DNA from 2 places in the Vibrio hyugaensis genome. Region 1 is predicted to be linked to the other one. Evidence: predicted binding sites of a transcription regulator. Region 1 holds the regulator's gene; the other holds the start of a gene.
What was found. The regulator PurR, encoded in region 1, represses purine synthesis genes. The targets are predictions, from matches to a motif close to TNANGNAAACGTTTNCNTNA.

Region 1 (5,929 bases):
CTCCATTTGGCTTCTTAAATAATAAGACAGAATAAGAGAAGAAAAAATTTCAAAAAAAAACCGCAGTATGAAAACTGCGGTTTTTACTCAATGTCATGCTGATAGTGCGTGTTAAGACAGTGCGCTCATCAGTTCTTCGCGGCGAGACTGAGGGACGACGCTCCAATGGGTGCCGTTGATTGCACCTTCTAACGCCCACAACAACTCAAGGCTTACCGTAGAGGCATGCGTATCTTGGATTGCTTTGTAAGCGCTCAGGGCACCTTCTTCTTCTAATTGCTCCACAGAGTCAATGCCCGCTTTCTTCAACATACGTTCAGTTGCTAGGCGCAGATTCGGAAGGTCTTTCAATCGATTAGGCTTGGTGCTTGCTTGTTGTTTTTTTTCTTGCTTGGCAGTCTCGAGAGATTGCTTTGCAACATCAATCAAGCGATCCGTTGAATCCCATAGGTCATCAGAAATAGCATAGTATTTCGTAACCACAGGAAAACCACGTTTCTTGTAGACGTACGGTTTTAGTCCTTGAGTCTCGAAGTCAGATGAAGTTTGTTGGTCAGCTCGAATATGAAGTCGGTTATTTACAACTAGTGCAAACATCGTTTCATCGGCGAAAAGCCCGAAGCCACCAAACATTGAGCGCGACTTGATAGTACCAAGTGCCTCAAACAGCTTCATTGAGTCTTTGAGTATCGGTTTATCCATGATGTGTTATCTCGGTGTAATTAATATTACGCCACCAAAAATCAGGTCCGAGAGATTAGCAAATGCATGCAGACACAATGTCATTAAAGGGTAAACTCACTTAATGCATATTTGCCATCGGTAACCCCGCTACCTTCCATCTAATAAGATGGTTCAGGCCGGAGGCTTTGCGTCCCACCCTTTCGAATGGTTTGCCCTGTGCGTGACACTTTGAGAATACTTCGTATATTGAATTAACATCACGTTTCAAATATAAAAGTGTGATATTGGTTCAGTTAATAGTGTTTATTTGGTGTGCTTGGTTTCATATTTGGGAACGATCCCTTGTCATACAAAAGGTTGATGTAGGAAATAGGCTACGTCCAATTAAAACAGCAACTTATCTAAGCTTACGTAGATATTGACACACTGAAATGTTTGAGGAATGTTATTTTTAGGCAATAAAAAAGCGCCCACAAGAGCGCTTTATAAAATTATAGGCAGGTTTAGTTTAGTTTCTTAACTGTGTTGCGCACTACAATTTCTGGCTGCATTTCGAAAATTCGCTTCTCGTGTTCTTTGTCTTTGATGCGTTCTAGCAAAATTTCAAAGGCATTTTTACCAACACGACGCTTTGGTTGGTGAATGGTCGTTAGCGGTGGCGAGAAGTATTCCGCTAGCTCGATGTTGTCATAACCGATTACCGAGATATCGTCCGGTACTTTGATGCCATTTTGTTGCAAGCGACTCATCAAACCAAGCGCCATGGTATCGTTAAAACAGAATACCGCAGTAGGACGTTTTTCCATTGCAGTGATGTTGTCAGCAGCAAGCACGGCAGTATCACACTCAAAGTTACCTTCAAGTACCCAATCTTCATTTACTACTAAGTTTGCTTCTGCCATTGCGCGGCGGTAACCTGCAATTCGTTCTTGGCATGCGGCTTTTTCGAAGTGACCGCTCAAACAAGCAATATCAGTGTGACCATTGTCGATCAGATATTTTGTTGCGATGTAGCCACCTTCTTCAGAGTTATCAATGATCTTGTCCGCTTGAGAACTCTCTGGGCCCCAGTCCATCACTACTTTCGGGATATCAGAATGACGGTCAAGCATCTCTTTCAGCTCTTCCGTTAAGTCAGAACACATCACCAAAATACCATCTACGCGCTTTTCCGCTAGCATGCGAATGTAGTCACGTTGCTTTTCGTAGATACCGCCAGTATTACATAGGATCAGTGTATAACCTTGACGGTAACAGTAGCTTTCAACGCCGTCGATAACTTCTGAGAAGAAAAGGTTAGTCGATTGCGTTACCAACATACCGATAGTGCGAGTTGAGTTACACTTCAAGCTACGTGCAACTGCACTTGGCGCGTAATTTAGTTCATCAACCGCTTTCATTACTTTTTCTTGGGTTGCTTCAGCAACAAAACGCGTTTTGTTGATTACGTGCGAAACTGTTGTGGTAGAAACGCCGGCTAAGCGAGCAACGTCTTTTATAGTGGCCATAAATGATGTCCTGTATCGAGCTACTGAATACCGTAGTGAATACAACCTTACGCTTAGTATGTTGCGCGAATTGAACCATATCTGAAGTTTAAGGTTCAATTAATTAGGCAGCGGTTGTTCCGAAATCGGTATAAAAAGGTTTGTAGCAACATTTGTTGCTGAATCTCATGTTCCTTACTTATATAAGTGAGGAATTAGTCAGCAATCTTGTTAATAAAACACAAAAACCGCCATATTTCAGCGGTTTACATATAAGTCGTATTTAATCGTTTGCGCTCACATTTTAGACTGATGTGGGCACACTAGCAATATTTTCAGCAGGTGTTTTGCGCTATTGAGGTCACATTTTAACTGCTAAATGGAAAGGGCTTCTATGTGCTAGATTAAAAAATTAACGAATAAAATAGGGAGCCCGCTTGCGAGCTCCCTGAAATTGGCGGCAATTATTCACCAAGAAGGTAGGTGCTGTCCAGTTTACAAAATGCAATTAATAGTTGCGCAACGCTTACATAGAAACCAAATTCGTCGAATTGCTTACATTTCGCAGCAAACTGTGGCAACCAAGACATAAGATGCTTTTGGATTAAGTCGTTCTGTTTCTCGAACGCTTCTTCCATGTGTTTGTCTTGTTCTAATTCGTTAGAACGGATGATCATGTTACCTAAGAAGTCCAGTTCAACCGCTAAGTGATCAGCTGGCTCTTTAAGGTTCTCATCAACCTGAACACCAAAATCGGCCATCAGTTTTTCCATCTCTTCTGCTGGCTTGTCATTTAAAAGACCAGATTCACCGATGTACATAGATGCGTAAGGTAATGCGCCATGCTTTTCTGTTTTCAGGAAAAGCTCACAGAAATCTGCAGCAAGTTCTAATTGCGCATCTTCTCGGTCTTGTAGGCGGTTGAGTGCGTCAACAAGGGTATCAACGGCTGGCTTCAGTGATTCATTTTCACCTAAACCTGCTAAAAAGCTTCGAATTTCCACACTCTGGTAAGCTTCTAGTTCTTTCTCTGTGAGTTCTTTTGCGAACAGACTAGAAAACCACCAATAGATCTCTGCGCGTTTTTCGTTAAAAGCTTTCACTTCTTGCATTTTTTTGCTCCTGAATGATTCTCCCCTAAGTGTAAACAATTAAGATGAATAGCAGTAACTATAATTGTTATCCATTATGGGAAAATGTGCTTGTTTATGAATGGCTGTAAATAAGCTTGCTTTGAATCAATAAAATCGCAAAATCTTGCTTTTTAATGTATCTATGACTAGAAATGTTACTAGTTATGAATAGAATACGTCTTGGAAAATAAAAAAGACAGAAAGTGGTGTAAATGAGCTATCACGTATTAGTCGTAGAAGATGATGTTGTAACTCGTAGTAAGCTTGCGGGCTACTTCCAAAATGAAGGCTACAAAGTCAGTGAAGCAGAAAGCGGTGCAGAAATGCGCGAAGTGCTTCAAGGTGGTGATGTGGACCTTATCATGCTGGATATTAACCTGCCCGGTGAAGACGGTCTTATGCTTACGCGTGAATTACGCAGCCAATCAGATATCGGCATCATATTAGTGACAGGACGCACGGATAGCATTGACAAAATCGTTGGCCTAGAAATGGGTGCGGACGATTATGTGACAAAGCCTTTTGAATTAAGGGAATTATTGGTTCGCGTTAAGAACCTGTTGTGGCGCATTTCTGCGGCTCGCAATGGTTCACAAAAAATCGCGAACGACACTAATGAAGAACACATTGTACGTTTCGGTGAGTGGACGTTTGATATTCAACGTCGTGCTCTCAGCCGCAATGGTGAGCCAGTGAAACTAACCAAAGCTGAATATGAGCTTTTGGTCGCACTCTCATCGTACCCAAATCAGGTACTAAGCCGCGAACGTATTTTGAATATGATCAGCCACCGAGTGGATGCGCCAAACGATCGTACTATTGATGTATTGATTCGACGCATGCGCGCTAAGATGGAGTTTGATCCGAAGAACCCACAAATCTTTGTGACAGTTCACGGTGAAGGCTACATGTTCGCGGGTGACTAATTCATAGCGATAAAGAAAAAGGAGAGCATAGGCTCTCCTTTTTTGTGTCTGCAATTCTGCAATTTAGCGATGATGGACTTCATCTGCGATTGGTAAGCCTTCTATGGCTGCGCCACTTCAGGATCTTCAACTTCAACCATCGGTGTTTGACCTACGTTATCACGCAGTTTTTGCCATAACCCGCCAAGGTATTCATGCCAATACAGTTCAGTTTGCTCTAAGTAGCGAGCTTTTGGCGCGTACTTTTGCCAAGGTTGTTCGATATCATCAATCGCCATGAAGTTCGTTGGGGCTGGGATTGGCTTAATGCCCGCTGCGTTGAATTCATAAAGAGCACGCTTCATGTGACTGGCTGAAGTCACTAAAACAATGTCTTTTTGCTTAACAAACGCGGCAGCTTGGCGTGCTTCTTCCCAAGTATCTTTGGCATCCTCTAATAAAATAATATCGGATTTTGCGACACCTAGGGAAAGCGCTACGTTCGCCATCATACGAGCATGGCTGATTTCAGAGCCACCTGCGTAACCGGAAAGGATTAACTTCGCACCTGGGTACATACGCAAAATACGAATACCCTCAGTTAAACGCATTAAAGCGGTGCGGCTCAGTTGAGACGTTGGTGGTATTTCATCATCTACCACGTGTCCATTACCAAGAACCATAACGTAGTCCACAGTGCCAGGAACCGGCAAAAACGCTTTGTACTCGCGTTCTAGAGGCATAAGAAGCTTGGTTGAAACGGGTTGGAAGGCAACAAGGAAGATGCCAACAAAAGAGAAAAGAACAACAAAGCAGCCAGTTTTACGTTTAGTGGTAAAACTGATGAGAGCAAGACCTAACAAGCCTATCAGTAGCAATGCTGGTAATGGCATCAGCAAGGCTGACATTACTTTTTTCAGCTCAAACATACATAAATAGTCCGAAAAAACATCAATTGATAATAAAAATGAGGATAACCCTCTTTATTCCTGCTTTCCTTGTGCCAGAATAGCGGCACAATCCGTTATGATAACTCAGCAGAAGTGACAGAAGACCGCAATTTCGACGATATCGCCCACAAATTTGCAAAAAATATTTACGGCTCCGATAAAGGGGAGATCCGCCAAATCATTGTGTGGGAAGATTTTCTACAGATTCTAAGTGAATTAGACGCCGACCATCAAGCCCTCCAAGTACTTGATGCCGGAGGTGGCTTAGCACAATTGTCGCAAAAGCTTGCTAAGCTCGGACATCACGTCGCTTTATGTGATCTATCTTCGGAAATGCTGCAACTAGCGAAACAGGATATTGAAAAAAACGGTTTGCTTGAGCAGTATCGCCTGATTCATTCACCTGTCCAATCCATTGGCGAGCATATGGACGCGCAGGTGGATCTTGTCATGTTCCATGCTGTGATGGAGTGGCTCGTTGATCCAAAAAAGGCACTCGAAACGGTATTGGAGCAGGTCAAACCGGGGGGCATTGCATCGGTTATGTTCTATAACCACCACGGCTTAGTCTATAAAAATGTGGTTTGTGGCAACATTCCTCATATTTTAGACGGCATGCCTCATCGGAAAAGATTTAAACTACAGCCACAAAAAGGCCTAAAACCCGAAGAGGTCTATCAATGGATAGAAGATTCTGGTTTTAGTATTTGTGGTAAATCTGGTATTCGTTCCTTTAGTGATTACATAGGCAATATGCAATACATGGGCGA
Region 2 (5,929 bases), 1.7 Mb from region 1:
GTTGCGCTAGGTTTTGACGAGAGAAGATAAGTGCAGTTGGCGCATCTTTACGCTCAATCGCCAGTTTCCATGCTACTGCAGATTCAACTTGGTCACATGGACGCCATGTGCTCATGTTTGGAGTCAGACGTAGTGAAGCCATTTGCTCAACCGGTTGGTGAGTTGGGCCATCTTCGCCAAGGCCGATAGAGTCGTGCGTGTAAACTTGGATGTTCTGAACTTTCATCAGAGCAGCCATACGCATAGCGTTACGAGCGTATTCCATGAACATTAGGAATGTTGCGCCGTAAGGAACGAAACCACCGTGTAGCGCGATACCGTTCATGATCGCTGTCATACCGAACTCACGTACACCGTAATGGATGTAGTTACCAGAGAAGTCGTTCGCATCTAGAGACTTAGAACCTGACCACATGGTTAGGTTAGAAGGCGCTAGGTCAGCAGAGCCACCCATGAATTCAGGAAGCATTTGACCGAACGCTTCTAGTGCGTTTTGAGATGCTTTACGTGATGCAATGTTCGCTGGATTAGATTGAAGATCCGCAATAATTTGGCTCGCTTTTTCTTCCCACTCTGCAGGAAGTTCGCCGTTTAAACGACGTTTAAGCTCTGCCGCTTCTGCTGGGTAAGCCGCTGCGTATGCTTCAAACTTCGCATTCCAAGCCGCTTCTTTCTCAGAACCTGCTGGTTTTGCATCCCACTCAGCGTATACGTCTGCTGGGATTTCAAATGCAGGGTGTTCCCAACCTAGGAACTCACGTGCTGCTGCGATTTCGTCTGCACCTAGTGGCGCACCGTGACAGTCGTGTGAACCTGATTTGTTTGGAGAACCAAAACCGATGATGGTTTTAGTACAGATCAGCGTAGGACGAGGGTCTGCTTTTGCCGCTTCAATAGCAGCATTGATCGCTTCAGAATCGTGACCATCTACAGCAGGGATAACGTGCCAACCGTACGCTTCAAAACGCTTAGGTGTATCGTCAGAGAACCAACCTTCTACGTGACCGTCGATAGAAATACCGTTGTCATCCCAGAATGCGATCAGTTTACCTAGACCTAGTGTACCTGCAAGAGAACATGCTTCATGCGAGATACCTTCCATTAGACAGCCGTCGCCCATGAACACGTAAGTGAAGTGGTCAACAATGTCGTGACCTTCTTTATTGAACTGTGCCGCTAGCGCTTTCTCAGCCATTGCCATACCAACCGCGTTGGTGATGCCTTGACCTAGAGGACCAGTCGTTGTTTCGATACCTGGTGCGTAGCCGTACTCCGGGTGACCAGGAGTCTTAGAGTGAAGCTGACGGAAGTTTTTAAGATCGTCGATAGACAGCTCGTAACCGCTCAGGTGCAGTAGAGAGTAAATCAGCATAGAGCCGTGGCCGTTAGACAGCACGAAACGGTCGCGGTCTGCCCACTCTGGGTTAGCTGGGTTGTGGTTTAGGTGAGAACGCCAAAGAACTTCAGCGATATCAGCCATACCCATAGGTGCGCCTGGGTGGCCAGAGTTAGCTTGTTGAACACCATCCATGCTAAGAGCGCGGATTGCATTTGCCAGATGTTTACGAGAAGACATGTCTGCTCCTGAGTGCATTAAGCGAATTGATAAAGGAATGTGGGCGCTTTTATCTTACTAAGAAGGGATAAAAGCGCCGCAATATTCTCTCAGAGCCAAATTCCGACTGCAAACGTTTTACTCACCATTTTTGAGGTTTTAACTCAATCTTTTCGCTGATTGTCTGCATTTTTCTATAAATTCATCATCCTTCAAGCAAACGATTGGGTAATAAGTCAGATGAATTGGATTGGAAAAAGAACTTGTAATTCGAACACGGCAATTTAAAATAGACGTCTAGATGTAGAAACACCTACAAACTGTATTGTATTTTTCGTGGCAAGCTTGCGTTAGTTGGCCATGAGTAAACCTTAAGATTGGAGCTATCATGGCTAAGCACCTGTTCACTTCTGAGTCGGTATCAGAAGGTCATCCAGATAAAATCGCAGACCAAATCTCTGACGCAGTTCTTGATGCAATTCTTGAGCAAGACCCAAAAGCACGTGTTGCTTGTGAGACTTACGTTAAAACCGGCATGGTTATGGTTGGCGGTGAAGTAACAACGTCGGCATGGGTTGATATTGAAGAAATCACTCGTGAAACTGTTCGTGAAATTGGTTACGTTCACTCTGATATGGGCTTCGACGCGAACTCGTGTGCGGTTCTAAACACCATCGGTAAGCAGTCTCCAGACATCAACCAAGGTGTTGATAAAGCAGACCCTAAAGAGCAAGGCGCGGGCGACCAAGGCATCATGTTTGGTTACGCAACAAACGAAACTGAAATCCTAATGCCAGCTCCAATTACTTACTCTCACCTACTTGTTAAGAAGCAAGCTGAAGTTCGTAAGAGCGGTAAACTAGACTTCCTTCGTCCAGATGCAAAATCTCAAGTAACGTTCCAATACGACCAAGGTAAGATTGTTGGTATTGATGCGGTTGTTCTTTCGACTCAGCACTGTGATTCAGTAACAACACCAGACCTACGTGAAGCAGTGATGGAAGAGATCATCAAGCCAGTATTGCCTTCAGAGTGGATCACTAAAGACACGAACTTCTTCATCAACCCAACCGGTCGTTTCGTTATCGGTGGTCCAATGGGTGACTGTGGTCTAACTGGTCGTAAAATCATCGTAGATACCTACGGCGGTGCAGCTCGTCACGGTGGCGGTGCATTCTCTGGTAAAGATCCATCAAAAGTAGACCGCTCAGCAGCTTACGCGGCACGTTACGTAGCGAAAAACATCGTAGCAGCTGGCATGGCTGACCGTTGTGAAATCCAACTTTCATACGCTATCGGTGTTGCTGATCCAACGTCTATCATGGTTGAAACGTTCGGTACTGAGAAAGTATCACACGACATCATCATTGAAGCGGTTCGTCAAAACTTCGACCTACGTCCATACGGTCTACAAGAAATGCTTAACCTGCTTCAACCTATCTATAAGCAGACGGCAGCATACGGTCACTTCGGTCGCGAAGAGTTCCCATGGGAAGCAACTGATAAAGCAGCACTTCTACGCGATTTCGCTGGCATCAAGTAATCGAGCCACGCAAGAATCGATCAAGCCCTCGCCTTTGGCGGGGGCTTTTTGTTTCCCCCTCCCTTTTTCTTTTCTATCTCTTTCTTGAACAAAAATTCAGCATTTATTTGTAAATTGCCCTAACTCCGCCAATAGTTAACATAATGTTAAATGCACTTTCCGACGCATATAACGTATAGAGATAAGATGCGGACTCACGTGATGAAAAGAGTAATGAAAACGTCAGTCAGGCATCCTTTATGGCCTAGGTGCCATCGTGGGAATAAATCAAGGAGGAGTTATGCCTCGTACCGTGAATCCGTCTGACTTCCAAAATAAACGAAAGGAAGTCCCAGATAACGAATATGCCAGAACCATTCCGTGCAATACCGTGAATCTTTCGGCCCCATTCCATTGGCTCTCACTAGGTCTGCACGACTTCGTTCGTATGCCAGTCATTAGTGCCTTTTACGGCATCTGCTTTATGGCCGCCGCTATTGGTATCGTGCTTCTGGTTCAATGGCAAGGCACACACTTAGTGGTGATGCCGAGTCTGATTGTCTACATGCTAATCGGCCCATTCCTAGCACTAGGCTTATATGACGCCAGTTGGGAGAGAGAGCGTGGACACAAACCAAGCTTGTTCCATTCAATGAAAGCCATTGGACGAAATTCGACTTCTCAATGGGCATTCGCTGTAATGCTCGCGGTATGTATGATTTTCTGGATGCGAATTGCCGCTCTGCTTCATGCACTTTATCCGTCCGTTCAAGGCGCGCCACTGACTGACTTCTTGCCTTTCCTAGTGATTGGCTCTCTAGTTGGCTTGGTATTAGCGTGCATCGTGTTCAGTATTTCTGCTTTTTCTATTCCTTTAATGATGGAAAGGCGTGTAGACATGATGACCGCCGTCTTTACCAGCTTTAACGCTGTGAAGTCCAACATTCCTGCGATGATCGTATGGGCAGCCATCATTTGTGGCGGTATCTTAATTGGCTTTGCAACGTACGGCATAGGTATGCTCTTCACCATGCCAATCCTCGGTTATGGTACTTGGCATGCTTACCATGCGACGATTAAGAAAAAACACACGCCTTAGAAAACTGATGTTATGATCCTGCCCTCGCAAACGCGGGGGCTTTTTATTAAATATGATGAGGTAAGTGTGGATATAGAGCTGAGCTACAAAGCCAAACAAGTGATGGCAGGTTGCATCACGAAGGCGGAGCAAGCATTCAAACGTTCTTTTCCGGTGCCCGCAGTCACATTTAATGTTCGTGGTAAAGCGGCAGGCAAAGCTTATCTGCAATTGAATGAAGTTCGTCTAAATCCAAAGCTTTTTAAAGAAAACCCGCAAGCTTTTCTAAAAGAAGTGATACCACATGAAGTAGCGCATCTCATTACGTACCAAGTATACGGTCGTGTTCGCCCTCACGGTAAAGAATGGCAAGGTGTGATGGAAGCCATTTTTAACGTGCCAGCTAAAACAACTCACAGCTTCGATATCGCCTCTGTGCAAGGTAAGACCTTTGAGTACCGCTGCGCTTGCACCGCCTATCCGCTCTCAATTCGACGCCACAATAAAGTCATGCGTAAAGAGGCCGTCTATTCCTGCCAAAAGTGTCGAAAACCATTAAGCTTCACTGGCACTCAGCTCTCTTAACTCTCCTCGATAGAAATATTCAGATTCCTAAAACAGAGATTGTCGTTCTCAAACGGCTTCTTTTTGCCCATTATTGTTAACACACTCATCACTAAAGCTAATTTCTGCGTGTTAGAATGAATAAAGTCATACTTTATAAAGACTTTAATCATGAAATACCTGTTCTCTTTATTCCTGTTTGCGCTTTCTAGTGCCGTAATTGCTGCGCCACCGACCTCTTTCTCTGCGGCAAAACGTGAAGCGGTTAAAATATACAAAGATCACCCAACCAGTTTCTACTGTGGCTGTGATATCAACTGGCAAGGTAAGAAAGGTGTACCGGACCTTGCTTCTTGTGGCTACCAAGTGCGTAAACAAGAAAAACGTGCTTCTCGCATCGAGTGGGAACACGTGGTCCCAGCTTGGCAATTCGGCCACCAGCGTCAGTGCTGGCAAGATGGCGGACGCAAAAACTGCACAAGAAACGACAAAGTTTTCAAATCAATGGAAGCCGACCTTCATAACCTGACACCAGCTATTGGGGAAGTGAACGGCGATCGTTCTAATTACAATTTCAGTCAGTGGAATGGTATGGACGGTGTCAGCTATGGCCGCTGCGAAATGCAGGTTAACTTCAAGCAACGTAAAGTCATGCCACCAGACCGCGCTCGTGGCTCGATTGCTCGCACCTACCTATACATGAGCAAAGAGTACGGCTTCAAACTGTCTAAGCAACAAACTCAGTTAATGAGTGCGTGGAACAAAACCTACCCTGTCGACAAGTGGGAATGTGAGCGTGACGAGCGCATTTCAAAGGTTCAAGGCAACCATAACCCATTTGTACAAGAGGCTTGTCGAGCACTGTAATTCCCCTCAAAAATACAGCGGCAAACTTGTGCTAATTGAGGCGTAACTATTTACTGCAAATGGAAACGCCTCTTGCCCCTTGTTTTTTCGGTGGAAAGCATCCATGTTAGTGTCTAAACACTCGCGTATGCAGGAAATCGAAACACGATGCGTATCCCTCGAATTTATCATCCAGAAACCATTCAACAACTTGGCGCACTCGCTTTAAGTGAAGATGCAGCAGGCCACATTGGCCGAGTCCTTCGCATGAAAGAGGGACAAGAAGTCCTCCTTTTCGATGGCAGTGGCGCAGAATTTCCAGCCGTGATTAGTGAAGTCACGAAAAAGAATGTGATGGTTGAAT

Region 2: the regulator PurR is predicted to act here: its motif matches at 1,681-1,700, upstream of metK (methionine adenosyltransferase).

Annotation. Positions count from the first base shown of each region.
Region 1 is NZ_CP025794.1:1,038,620-1,044,548, reverse strand. Features, by position in the region: gene C1S74_RS05410 (TfoX/Sxy family DNA transformation protein) at 112-702, opposite strand; cyclic di-GMP riboswitch class I at 819-908, opposite strand; gene purR (HTH-type transcriptional repressor PurR) at 1,188-2,192, opposite strand; gene torD (molecular chaperone TorD) at 2,636-3,283, opposite strand; gene torR (two-component system response regulator TorR) at 3,517-4,230, shown strand; gene elyC (envelope biogenesis factor ElyC) at 4,332-5,138, opposite strand; gene cmoM (tRNA uridine 5-oxyacetic acid(34) methyltransferase CmoM) at 5,253-5,929, shown strand, end outside.
Region 2 is NZ_CP025794.1:2,717,041-2,722,969, reverse strand. Features, by position in the region: gene tkt (transketolase) at 1-1,576, opposite strand, end outside; gene metK (methionine adenosyltransferase) at 1,944-3,098, shown strand; gene C1S74_RS13485 (DUF2189 domain-containing protein) at 3,379-4,176, shown strand; gene C1S74_RS13480 (SprT family zinc-dependent metalloprotease) at 4,243-4,740, shown strand; gene endA (deoxyribonuclease I) at 4,891-5,586, shown strand; gene rsmE (16S rRNA (uracil(1498)-N(3))-methyltransferase) at 5,734-5,929, shown strand, end outside.